Herpetosiphon gulosus: one gene and its partner. The protein of the gene in region 2 interacts with the protein of the main gene of each other region in a pairwise test. Links are inferred from orthologs where the notes say so. Each region holds a gene or a part of one and is shown on either strand. Other genes may lie near its edges.

Evidence for each region. The genes of interacting proteins can lie anywhere in the genome.
Region 1: the proteins of topA (region 2) and ABEB26_RS13045 interact in binary tests that used the Escherichia coli proteins (3 or more experiments, as listed by UniProt). The link is inferred for Herpetosiphon gulosus from one-to-one orthologs.

What each region holds. Positions count from the first base shown.
Region 1 is NZ_BAABRU010000008.1:217,920-220,808, forward strand. What follows is about bases 13-2,826. They hold ABEB26_RS13045 (YigZ family protein), read left to right. Parts: upstream 13-1,017; coding sequence 1,018-1,635; downstream 1,636-2,826. Other genes in these bases: ABEB26_RS13035 (GAF domain-containing sensor histidine kinase), read left to right, coding at 13-388; ABEB26_RS13040 (response regulator), read left to right, coding at 385-1,005; ABEB26_RS13050 (GNAT family N-acetyltransferase), read right to left, coding at 1,632-2,189; ABEB26_RS13060 (hypothetical protein), read right to left, coding at 2,609-2,826. In the rest of the region: more of ABEB26_RS13035, read left to right, coding at 1-12; more of ABEB26_RS13060, read right to left, coding at 2,827-2,830.
Region 2 is NZ_BAABRU010000012.1:14,608-17,733, reverse strand. The notes cover bases 35-3,085. They hold topA (type I DNA topoisomerase), read right to left. Parts: upstream 2,726-3,085; coding sequence 344-2,725; downstream 35-343. Other genes in these bases: cobS (adenosylcobinamide-GDP ribazoletransferase), read right to left, coding at 35-276. In the rest of the region: more of cobS, read right to left, coding at 1-34. UniProt on the Escherichia coli protein: Releases the supercoiling and torsional tension of DNA, which is introduced during the DNA replication and transcription, by transiently cleaving and rejoining one strand of the DNA duplex.

The DNA of each region.
Region 1 (2,889 bases), on a different replicon or contig from region 2:
CCGTAGTTTGGTTGAAGCCTTGGCAACTTTGAAGCATGAGCATGATCGATTTAGCTTTGATATCCAAACGATTGGTGCGTTGCAGCCGTTGCCCTTGCGGATTGAAGTTGGCTTGTTGCGGATTGTGCAAGAAGCCTTGAATAATGTGCGGCAGCATGCCCAAGCTAGCGCTGTGGTGATTGAATATCATGCTACGCCGACCCAGATTGAAATTTGCGTGCATGACGATGGCTGTGGCTTTGACCCAACCTTGCCCAAGCCCCAACATTTTGGCCTGATTGGCATGAATGAGCGTACTCGGTTGCTGAGCGGCAGCCTTGAAATCAAAAGTACCCTTGGCGCAGGGACTGAGGTTTGTATTGTTGTGCCACTGGGGAGTTCCAAATGATCCGCATTTTGGTGGTTGATGATCATCCGGTGGTACGCGAGGGCTTGGTGGCAATTCTCAGCACCCAAGCTGATTTTGCTGTAGTTGGCGAGGCTAGCGCTGGCTTGCAAGCCGTCGAAGTATGTCAGCAATTGCAACCTGATTTGGTGTTACTCGACCTTGAGTTGCCTGATCTCGATGGGGTGGCGGTGCTTGAGCGACTTGATTTGGCGGCAACCAACCTACGAGTATTGGTGTTTACCGCTTTTGACACCGATGAACGAATTATTGGAGCGGTACGGGCTGGTGCTCAGGGCTACTTGCTCAAAGGTGCTCCACGCGATGAATTATTTGCGGCGATTCGCTTGATTCACGCTGGTGGCTCGACCTTGCACCCTTTGATTGCCTCGAAATTGTTGCGCCAAGTGCAGCGCGATACAACCTTGGTTGAATTAACCCCGCGTGAGCACGAAGTATTACAGCATTTAGTCCAAGGCTTTGCTAATAAGCAAATCGCCTACCAACTGAATATTACCGAACGCACAGTTAAATTCCACCTGAATAGTATTTTTCAAAAGCTTGGGGCGCACAATCGCACCGAAGCTGTAGCAATTGCCTATGAACGTCAATTAATTTAGTAGGTTAATTCGATGACTCCAACTCGTTATCAAATTCCGGCGGCTGAGCATGAATTTGAACAAGATATCAAACATTCGCGCTTTATTGCGACGGTTGTGCATGCGCCAAGCGTAGCTGAAGCCAAACAAGCAATTGCCACGATTGTCGCGCGTTATCCTGATGCAACCCATAATTGTTGGGCGTTTCAAATTGGGCTTGGTCCCCAAGCCGACATTGGCTCATCCGATGATGGCGAGCCTGCTGGCACAGCTGGTCGCCCGATGTTGCAAGTGTTGCAGGGCAGTGGCATTGGCGATATTGCAGCAGTCGTAACCCGCTATTTTGGCGGAATCAAATTAGGTAGTGGCGGCTTGGTTCGGGCTTATAGCGGAACCTTACAAAAAGCCCTCAATCATTTACCAACCAAAGAGCAAGTCATTCGTCGTACTGGTATGGTGACGATTAATTACAATCAATACGAATTATTGCGGCGTTTGCTGAATACCTTTGATCCAGTGATTGAAAGTGAAGATTTTGCCAGCGATATTACCTTGATGCTGGCATTGCCTCAAGATCGCTGGCAAGAATGTGCGGCGGCTATTCGTGAATTAACCTATGCTGAAAGCGAATTAATCGCGCTTGATGATTAAATAATTGGCGTTGTATGATCCATTTCAAAGTGGATATTTTGAAATTCGCCCTGATCAGGCCGATCATCATAGATTTCAATGGTTGGGAGCGAACGCCAAAATTGCTCAGCTCCAGCAATTGCGGGGTTAGTATGCAAATAAATTGTACGATATGTGCCTTCCTGCAAAATCCAATCGCGGGTTAGGCTGACCAAACGGCGAGCCAAGCCAGCCCGACGATGGGCTTGATCAACATAGACCCGCACAAGTTGGGCGGTTGTGGCAGTGCTATAACGCTCAACCAGCCATTCTGGTTTGTAGGGTGGCTTAGGGCCGCCAGTTCGCACGGCGCAGGTTCCAACAACCTCGTTGGTTGCGCGAACGACCGCTACAAACAAGACTTGGCGAGGGTTATCCAAATAGGCTTCGGCTAAATTATCAACATCGGTATGCCATTTGGCGATATAGCCATAGCCAAAATCTTGCTCAAATGTGCGTAACATCAACTGGCGTGCGCCTGCTAAATCGGCGGTGGTGGCTTCACGTAGTGTATAGATCCCATGCTCAAGGCTCATGCCAGTACCTCATCCTAATTAATTTTACTGATATATTATATCAATAAATGACCAACTAATTTGCCAAAAAATCTAATATGCGCTATAATACCGCTCGTTGCGCCGAGGTGGCGGAATGGCAGACGCTGAGGTCTTAAACATCTCTCCTCGCAAGGGGGTGCGGGTTCGACTCCCGCCCTCGGCACCAACAACCGATGTGGCCGCGTTCACTCCTATGTGAACGGGGCTATCGGGGTACTTTGCACCAAGCATTTTGCTATTCAGTTGGTAAGGTGCGGGTGCTGTACCTTGGCGGTTCTCAACCAGCAATGTTGGCGCATCACTGGTTGCTCACGCCGCCTCTCTCGTCTTTGGCCGACGATGGGCCGTTGCTAACGGTTCAGCCCTCGGACTGCCTCACGATAGCGGTGAGGCCTGCGCTAGCTACGAGTTTGGTTCGTCGCTAGCGCTTCGTTTTTTAAATATTGCTGAAATTCAGGATAGCGGTCGAGATAAGCGTCAATTAGAATGTTTTGAACGTCGTCAACGGTGATACGATCGTCGGTGTGCTTCAGCGCTATAATCGACTTGATTTGCCGTAAACGGTCTGATGTATCATCAGTTAGACTGAGATGTACTAGTTTTTTCTTTGGCTTTGCCATTACATAAACCCCCTTTCGTTAGTGCTAACATCATATACAACATATATAATGTTATATGT
Region 2 (3,126 bases):
GCTAAACAGCGCATCGGCACTATCAGCAATGCCATCCAAATGCAAGCCGCTGGTGATTGCGCCCCACGTGAGAATTGCACATAAACTGCCTGTGGTCGCTCCCCATAGCCAGGTTGCTCCAACCCATGTCGCTGCAACCAAACCGCCGATCAGTGTTCCAGCCAGCGGAAAAGCCACCATTGAACGGACTAAGGCTTGTTCGCTAAGCGCAGGTTTGCCTGGAATTGGCAAGATTGTGAGAAAGCGCAGCGCCTCAGCCAGATGCTTTATCACCATAATCTCCTTTAAACAGCAACGCAAGGTTTTATCGAGATACGATAAAACCTTGCGTCAAGCGAAAAACTTAGGCTACTTCTTCGGAAACCGCCACAGGTAAGGCGTTGCTCGCATAGGTACAATCGGGGTAGCGCGTGCAAGAGAAGAAGGTACGGCCACCACGCGCACGTTTGGCGACCACTTTGCCCTCGCCACATTGTGGGCAGGTTGGAGCATCGTTGGGCGTTAATCGCACAATCGAGCGGCATTCAGGGTAGCCAGTGCACGATAAGAATGGCCCAAATTTGCCCTCTTTTTGCACCATTGGTCGATTACATTTGGGGCATTTTTCCTCGGTTGGCTTGGGCGGCGGAATCACCACAAAATCTTTGCCTTGCGCCCGTACCTTGCGAATGCCTTTACAAGTTGGGTAGTTGTTACAGGCCAGAAACGGCCCAAAACGACCTTTTTTGAGGCTCATTGGGTTGTCGCATTCGGGGCAATTGGTGTTGCCAAAAATTTCAGGCTGCGAGGCGATATGAATCCCGCCTTCGCCGTCACGCTCTAAATCGCCAGTCCAACTACACTCAGGGTAACGCGAACAAGCCAAGAATTCGCCATTACGACCCCATTTGATCACCAGATGGGTGCTACATTGAGGGCAGGGCAATTCAGTTTTGATTTCTTCACGCTTGACGTTACGCATTTCAGTTTCGGCAGCATGCAAGCGCAAAGCAAACGGATCGTAAAATTCGCGCAGCACTGGCACCCAACGGCGTTGGCCTTCAGCAATATCGTCAAGTCGCTGTTCCATATCCGAAGTAAAGTTGTAATCGACAATATCTTTGAAGTGCTCAACCAGTAAGTCGGTGACAACCCGACCCAAGGTGGTGGGCATCAATTTCTTTTCGACCAACTCAACGTATTCGCGGGCAACGATGGTTGAGATCGTCGGCGCATAGGTTGATGGGCGGCCAATCCCTTCACTTTCCATCTGCTTCACCAAAGTAGCTTCGGTATAGCGTGGTGGTGGCGTGGTGAAATGTTGTTCGCCAAACAGATCATGCAAATCGAGTGCTTGACCTTCATTGAGCGGCGGCAATAAGGCCTCTTTATCCTCATCTTCGTCGCCTTCATCGAGGCTAACATTGTAGACTGCCAAAAAGCCATTGAATTTAAGCACTGAACCAGTTGCGCGGAAGGTAAATGGCGCACCAGCAGCAGTTTTGATTCCAGCTCCAGCCCCAATATCGACACTGGTGCTATCGAAAATTGCCGCCGCCATCTGCGAAGCCATAAAGCGCTTCCAGATCAAGTCGTAAAGCCGAAATTCATCGCGACCAAGCGCAGCTTTTAATTGATCAGGGCGACGCACGACACTGGTTGGGCGGATCGCCTCGTGAGCTTCTTGAGCACCTTTAGCCTTGGTTTTGTAGATATTAGGTTTGGCTGGAGCGTACTCTTTGCCATACAACTCAGTGATCAGCGTGCGAGCTTCGTTTTGGGCATCGACTGAAACGTTGGTTGAATCGGTACGCATATAGGTAATCAAACCAACTGTGCCATCTTTGCCACCAATATCGACCCCTTCATACAGTTTTTGGGCCACTTGCATGGTGCGTTTGGAGCTAAACCCAAGCTTGCGGCTGGCTTCTTGTTGCAGGGTACTGGTGATAAATGGCGGAGCTGGCGAGCGACGTTTATCCTTGCGGGTCACTGTGCCAACAAGATAATTTGCCCCTTCCAAGGCAGCCAACACTGCATCAGCAGCATCTTTGCTGGGAATCGCAAATTTATCGAGCTTTTTACCATTACGAGCATGCAAAATTGCCCGAAAAATGTCGTGCTTGCCAAGTTTCTTCAGCCCAGCTGGCGATAAATCGGCCTCGATTGTCCAATATTCTTTGGGCACGAAGCTTTCGATTTCGCGTTCACGCTCAACCACCATGCGCACAGCAACCGATTGCACCCGCCCAGCCGAAAGCCCACGCCGCACCTTGGCCCATAAAATTGGCGAAATTTTATAGCCAACCAAGCGATCAAGCACCCGTCGGGCCTGTTGGGCATCAACCAAGTTGGCATCGATTTCGCGTGGGTTGCGAATCGCGTTCTGAATCGCATCCTTAGTAATTTCATTAAAGGTAATCCGGTAGACTGGTTTGCGTTTGCCGATATTGGCTGCTTGCAAAATATGCCAGGCAATTGCCTCACCTTCGCGGTCGTGGTCGGTTGCGAGATAGATGGCATCAGCAGTCTTGATTTCACGCTTCAATTCGGCAATGAGCTTATCTTTGCCCTCGCTAATTTCATAGACAGGGGTAAAATCATTGTCAATATCAATGCCAATTTTACTCTTGGGCAAATCGCGCACATGGCCCATGCTTGCCATAACGCGATAGCCAGCACCCAGATATTTTTGAATAGTTTTTGCTTTGGCTGGCGACTCAACAATCACCAATTTATGATCCATAGGGTTTTCCTTAAAAGTTCACACTATGCCACCAACCGACGCATTCAAAACGCGGCGAATCAGTTCAAAGTTGACGTGTACTGGGGCAGCGTCGCTTTAGGTGGCCTCGTTGAGGCACGATCTGGAATTCGTGCGGCGTGAAGTACAGTGCCACAACTATCCACTTCTGTCAACAGGGAGGCAGCAAAAACTATCAAATCCAAAGAATATTAAACACGATTAAATAGGCCTATTTAAACTTGAAACAGCAAAAATCTTAAAAAGCGCCAATCGAGGTATCGTTAATAATCCTTGATTTTATCGACCCTAGGCAAACTTCCAATCCCCAACCTCCACCAACCGCTTCCCAAACATCCATCTTGACCAAACGTCGATTCATGCGTATAATGACTCGCGTTAAG